Piscinibacter gummiphilus: one gene and its partner. The protein of the gene in region 1 binds, or shares a complex with, the protein of each later gene. Links are inferred from orthologs where the notes say so. Each region holds a gene or a part of one and is shown on either strand. Other genes may lie near its edges. The genes, in order: metK and groL.

Region 1 (3,274 bases):
AGCGCGAGGCGCGGTACATCGCGGCCGCGGCCTCGTTGCGGTCGAGCACCTGTCGGGTCTTCGCGTCGGTGACCATCAGGCCTTCGGTGAGCGTCTCGATCAGCGAGCGGAGGTAGGCCTCGCGCTCGTGCACGGCCTGGGCCATGCGCTTGAACGCGTCGGACACCTGGCGCACCTCCAGCACGGGGCTGTCGGGGATCTCGATGCCGGAGCCGCCGGCCGCCAGCTGCTGGCTGGCCTCGGCGATGCGGCGCAGGCCCTTCGTGAGCCAGGTCATGCACAGCGTGAGCAGCGCGGTGCCCAGCGCCAGCACGAGGCCGCCGATCAGCAGCCCGTTGCGGGACATCGCGGCCTGCGCCTCGGCGATGGCGCGGGTCTGGATGCCGAAGCGCAGCGCGCCGAGGTGCTGGCCCTCGATGGTGAGCGGCATCGCGACGTCGAGCGTGGGCTGCCCCGCGGGCATGGTGCCCGACGCCGCCACCTGGGAGCCCTGCGCGTCCACCACCTCCAGGTACGCGAGGCCGCGCTCGGCCACGCTTTCACGGACGACGGTGCTGAGGGTGGCGTAGTCGCGGCTGGCCAGCAGCGGCGAGACGGCGGCGTTGAGCAGCGGGCGGAGCTGGTCGGCCTCGGTGTCGAACTGGCGCGCGAGCGCGGTGGTGACGAGGCTGTTGGCGTTCCAAAGCAGCAGCCCCAGCATGACCACGAAGATGGCCACGCTGCCGACGATCAGTTGAACTCGCAGGGTGCGGAACAAGGCGGTCGCTGGCTCGGGGCGGCCCGAAGGCCGGTCGCCCATTCTGCAGCAGCAACTGCACACATCGGCTCAGGGTCGGCCCGGGGAAACCGGGGCCGACAACGTTGTCATCCCGGCGGAGGCCGGGACCCCGTGCGGTCGATCACGCCTCGGCGCCTGTTGCGGGCGCCGAGGGTCCCGGCCTTCGCCGGGATGACGGGCCTTTTACTTCAGGCCAGCCGCGGCGCGAAGCACGGCGGCCTTGTCGGTGGCTTCCCACGTGAACTCCGGCTCTTCCCGGCCGAAGTGGCCGTACGCAGCGGTCTTCTCGTAGATCGGGCGCAGCAGGTCGAGCATCTGGATGATGCCCTTCGGACGCAGGTCGAAGTGCTCGTTGACGAGCGCGGCGATCTTGTCGTCGGGGATCACGCCCGTGCCTTCGGTGTAGACGGTCACGTTCATCGGGCGGGCCACGCCGATGGCGTACGCCACCTGCACCTGGCACTGGCGGGCGAGGCCGGCGGCCACGACGTTCTTCGCGACGTAGCGGGCGGCGTAGGCGGCCGAGCGGTCGACCTTGCTCGGGTCCTTGCCGCTGAAGGCGCCACCGCCGTGCGGGCAGGCGCCGCCGTACGTGTCGACGATGATCTTGCGGCCGGTCAGGCCGCAGTCACCCTGCGGGCCGCCGATGACGAAGCGGCCGGTCGGGTTGATCAGGTACTTCGTTTCCTTCAGCCACTCCTTCGGGAGCACCGGCTTGATGATCTCCTCGATGACGGCCTCGATGAACGAGGGCTTCATCTTCGACGAGGTTTCGCTCTGGTCGGGGTGGTGCTGCGTGGAGAGCACGACGGTGTCGATCGAGTGCGGCTTGCCGTCGACGTAGCGCATCGTCACCTGGCTCTTGGCGTCCGGGCGCAGGAACGGCAGGCGGCCGTCCTTGCGCAGCTGGGCCTGGCGCTCGACGAGGCGGTGGGCGTAGTGGATCGGGGCCGGCATCAGTTCCGGCGTCTCGTCGCAGGCGTAGCCGAACATCAGGCCCTGGTCGCCGGCGCCGATGTTGAGGTGGTCGTCGGACGCGTGGTCGACGCCCTGGGCGATGTCGTTGCTCTGCTTGTCGTAGCAGACCATCACGGCACAACCCTTGTAGTCGATGCCGTAGTCGGTGTTGTCGTAGCCGATGCGCTTGATGGTGTCGCGCGCGACCTGGATGTAGTCGACGTGCGCGTTCGTGGTGATTTCACCGGCGAGCACCACGAGACCCGTGTTAGTCAGCGTCTCGGCGGCGACACGCGAACGGGGGTCTTGCTTGAAAATGGCGTCGAGGATGGCGTCCGAGATCTGGTCGGCGACCTTGTCGGGGTGGCCTTCGGAGACGGATTCGGAAGTGAAAAGGAAATCGTTCGACACTCTTAAACTCCAGGCAATGGTTGGAAACGCGTTGCCGGACCGGAGGGTTTTCGAGCGGCGAACGCTTTAGCAGAATTTTTGAGTCGCCCTGCAAGTAGTTCAATAACTCGGCGACCCGAGCATTATAGAGACTTCCCCACCCGATGCTGACCCTATTCCGTTGGTTCTCCAGGTTTCCGCTGCGCGTGCTGCATGCCCTCGGCGCGCTGCTGGGCTGGATCACCTACGCCTGCTCGCCCACCTACCGGCGCCGGCTCCAGGCCAACGCCACCCTCGCGGGTGTCCCCGAGGCCGAATGGCGCGGTGCCATCGCGTCGGCCGGGCGCATGGTGGCCGAGATCCCGTACCTGTGGGGCCGCCCGCCCGGCGAGCCCATCCTCCCGAAGGTGCGCTTCGAGAACGAGGGGCTGCTGGCCGACGCGCTGGCCCAGGGCCAGGGCGTGCTGCTGCTCACGCCGCACATGGGCAGCTTCGAGGTGACGGCCCAGGCCATCGCCGAGCGGTTCGGCGCCACCCAGCCCATCACCGTGCTGTACCGGCCGGCGCGCCACCCGCTGCTGAAGGAACTGGTCCGTACCTCCCGCGAGCGGCCGAACCTGATGGCCGCGCCGGCCACGCTGTCGGGCGTGCGCCAGATGATCCGGGCCCTGCGCAAGGGCGAGATGGTGGGCCTGCTGCCCGACCAGGTGCCGCCCGACGGCATGGGCGTGTGGGCCCCGTTCTTCGGCCAGCCCGCGTACACGATGACGCTGGCCTCGCGCCTCGTGCAGCAGACCGGCGCCACGCTGCTGCTCACCTGGGGCGAACGGCTGCCTCACGGCGCGGGTTTCGTGCAGCGCTTCCTGCCGTTCCCGGAGGCGCTGCCCGCCGATGCGGCAGAATCCGCGGCCGCGATCAACCGGGCGATGGAGGGGCTGATCCGCCAGCGCCCGTCGCAGTACCTGTGGGGCTACCACCGGTACAAGGCCCCGCGCGAACAGCCCGCGGCCTCGGAGAACAAGGAGTAAACGCGTGGCGACACGACTGCTGTTGGGGTTCCTGTGGCTGCTGCAATGGCTGCCGTTGTCGGTGCTGGCCGCCCTCGGGCGCGGGCTGGGCAGCCTGCTGTGGCGTGTCGCGTCGTCGCGC
Region 2 (3,161 bases), 4.8 Mb from region 1 along the record:
GGTCCCGCTGCAAACCCAGCACTTGAACCCACCCCATCCGGCCCAACTTCAGCAAGCTCTGGCCCGAAGCCAGCAGCCCGGGTCTTGCCAGCCGACCTCGGCTCCCTATAATCCGCTCTGCTAGCACTCGACCCGGTCGAGTGCCAACAGTGGTCCGAACCCCATCGATGCGGACTGCTGGAGATTCGTCAGTGATCGCCAACTAGCGATTTCTGCCCCGCAGAAGTTCGATACCGAGTCATCAAGGAGATGCTATGAAACTTCGTCCGTTGCACGACCGCGTGGTCGTCAAGCGCCTGGAACAAGAAACCAAGACCGCTTCCGGCATCGTGATCCCCGACGCCGCCGCTGAAAAGCCGGACCAGGGTGAAGTCATCGCCATCGGCACCGGCAAGCGCAACGACAAGGGCGAATTCGTCGCCCTGAGCGTCAAGGTCGGTGACCGCGTGCTGTTCGGCAAGTACAGCGGCCAGACCGTCAAGGTCGACGGCGACGAGCTGCTCGTGATGCGCGAAGAAGACCTCTTCGCCGTCGTCGAGAAGTAATCCCCCGCCCCCACAGAATTCGGAGAAATCAACATGGCAGCAAAAGACGTTGTCTTCGGCGGCGAAGCCCGCGCACGCATGGTCGAGGGCGTGAACATCCTCGCCAACGCCGTCAAGGTGACCCTGGGCCCGAAGGGCCGCAACGTGGTGCTCGAGCGTTCGTTCGGCGCCCCCACCGTCACGAAGGACGGTGTGTCGGTCGCGAAGGAAGTCGAGCTCAAGGACAAGCTCCAGAACATGGGCGCCCAGATGGTCAAGGAAGTCGCTTCCAAGACCAGCGACAACGCCGGTGACGGCACCACGACCGCCACGGTGCTGGCTCAAGCCATCGTCCGCGAAGGCATGAAGTACGTGGCCGCCGGCATGAACCCGATGGACCTGAAGCGCGGCATCGACAAGGCCGTCACGGCCCTGGTCGCCGAGCTGAAGAAGGCCTCGAAGGCCACCACCACGTCGAAGGAAATCGCTCAAGTCGGCTCGATCTCGGCCAACAGCGATGAATCCATCGGCAAGATCATCGCCGACGCGATGGACAAGGTGGGCAAGGAAGGCGTGATCACCGTCGAAGACGGCAAGTCGCTCGACAGCGAACTCGACGTCGTCGAAGGCATGCAGTTCGATCGCGGCTACCTGTCGCCGTACTTCATCAACAACCCGGAAAAGCAATCGGCGCTGCTGGACAACCCGTTTGTCCTGCTCTTCGACAAGAAGATCAGCAACATCCGTGACCTGCTGCCGGTGCTGGAGCAAGTGGCCAAGGCCGGCCGTCCGCTGCTGATCATCGCTGAAGAAGTCGAAGGCGAAGCGCTGGCGACCCTGGTGGTCAACACGATCCGCGGCATCCTGAAGGTTGTCGCCGTCAAGGCCCCTGGCTTCGGCGACCGCCGCAAGGCCATGCTCGAAGACATCGCCATCCTGACGGGCGGCAAGGTCATCGCCGAAGAAGTCGGCCTGACCCTCGAGAAGGTCACGCTGGCCGACCTCGGCCAGGCCAAGCGCGTCGAAGTGGGCAAGGAAAACACCACGATCATCGACGGTGCCGGCGCTGCTGCCGACATCGAAGCCCGCGTCAAGCAAGTGCGCGTGCAGATCGAGGAAGCCACGAGCGACTACGACCGTGAGAAGCTGCAAGAGCGCGTGGCCAAGCTGGCCGGCGGTGTTGCCGTGATCAAGGTCGGCGCTGCCACCGAAGTCGAAATGAAGGAAAAGAAGGCCCGCGTCGAAGACGCCCTGCACGCCACGCGTGCGGCGGTGGAAGAAGGCATCGTGGCCGGTGGTGGCGTGGCCCTGCTGCGCGCCAAGCAATCGGCTGGCGCCATCAAGGGTGACAACCCCGACCAGGAAGCCGGCATCAAGCTGGTCCTGCGCGCCATCGAAGCACCGCTGCGCGAGATCGTCGCCAACGCCGGTGGCGAAGCCAGCGTGGTCGTCAATGCCGTCCTGGGCGGCAAGGGCAACTACGGCTTCAACGCCGCCAACGACACGTACGGCGACATGATCGAAATGGGCATCCTGGATCCCACGAAGGTCACCCGCACGGCCCTGCAGAACGCGGCTTCGGTCGCTTCGCTGATGCTGACCACGGAAGCCATGGTCGCCGAGTCCCCGAAGGACGACGCTCCGGCCGCCGGCGGCATGGGCGGTGGCATGGGTGGCATGGGCGGCATGGGCATGGACATGTGATGTCCCGGCCGGACCCCTCCGGTCCGGCCAGTTGCCTCGCGCACATCGAAAAGGGCTGCTTCGGCAGCCCTTTTTTACGGGCCGAACACGGCGCATTTCGTCACCAACGCCTTTTTGCCACCGCCGCATAATGGCGTCGATGGCGACCGTAGTCCCCCCCCTGCTCCAATCCTTCGTCGACGCCGAACTCGGCCAGTCGGCCGACCTGATCGCCCGCACGCTCGCGACCATCCAGAGCCAGCTGCGCCAATCCGGCGACGGCATGCTGGCCGCAGCCGAGCGCCAGCACCACTTCGACCTCGCCCAGGCCCTGGCCCAGCACCAGGTCACGTTCCAGCGCCGCTTCGTCGACGCACTGCGCGATGCGGTCGTCGCGGAACTGAACCCCACGGACGACACCGCCAGCGGCATGTCCCTGGCCTCCAGCGGGCTGGGCGGCCTGCACCTGATGGACGAGACGCGGGTCGAGTCCGAGATCGGGCTCTCGCGCGCCATCCAGGAGATCGACACCGCCGCCGAATGGGAGCTGCGCGAACTGCAGACGTTCACGTCCACGCTGCGCGGCCAGGAACACGTCACCGCCGAGTCGAACCCGATGCGCCCCCGCGTCTACGCGAAGGCGCTGGCGGAGGCCTCGGAGGCCCTGCCCGTCCTGCCGGTGCAGCAGGCGCTGCTGCTGCGCCTGTCGGCCACGGCCATCGCCCCGCTGCTGAAGAAGGCCTGGGCCGCGGCCTCGTCGAGGCTGGAGCGCAAGGGGGTCACGCCCAGCATCTACCGCACCGTCGTGTTCGCCCCCGGCGTGGGCGTCAAGGCCCCGCCCGAGGTCAACGTGACCCAGCCCGGCGCGCTCGAAGCCCTTCGCCGCACGATGCCCGAAGGCCCGGCCACCACGGCGGCGCCCGGTGAACTCGACAACGCGCTGTCGCGGGTCGA

What was found.
Region 2: the proteins of metK (region 1) and groL are in contact, whole or in part, in a cryo-EM structure (PDB 8P4O), measured with the Escherichia coli proteins. The link is inferred for Piscinibacter gummiphilus from one-to-one orthologs.

The regions. Positions count from the first base shown.
Region 1 is NZ_CP015118.1:693,117-696,390, forward strand. Bases 55-3,012 are described here. They hold metK (methionine adenosyltransferase), read right to left. Parts: upstream 2,147-3,012; coding sequence 962-2,146; downstream 55-961. Other genes in these bases: A4W93_RS03150 (ATP-binding protein), read right to left, coding at 55-757; A4W93_RS03160 (lysophospholipid acyltransferase family protein), read left to right, coding at 2,290-3,012. Outside these bases: more of A4W93_RS03150, read right to left, coding at 1-54; more of A4W93_RS03160, read left to right, coding at 3,013-3,153; A4W93_RS03165 (LpxL/LpxP family acyltransferase), read left to right, coding at 3,158-3,274. UniProt on the Escherichia coli protein: Catalyzes the formation of S-adenosylmethionine (AdoMet) from methionine and ATP.
Region 2 is NZ_CP015118.1:5,500,677-5,503,837, forward strand. The notes cover bases 59-2,903. They hold groL (chaperonin GroEL), read left to right. Parts: upstream 59-578; coding sequence 579-2,228; downstream 2,229-2,903. Other genes in these bases: groES (co-chaperone GroES), read left to right, coding at 255-545; A4W93_RS25140 (DUF1631 family protein), read left to right, coding at 2,368-2,903. Outside these bases: more of A4W93_RS25140, read left to right, coding at 2,904-3,161.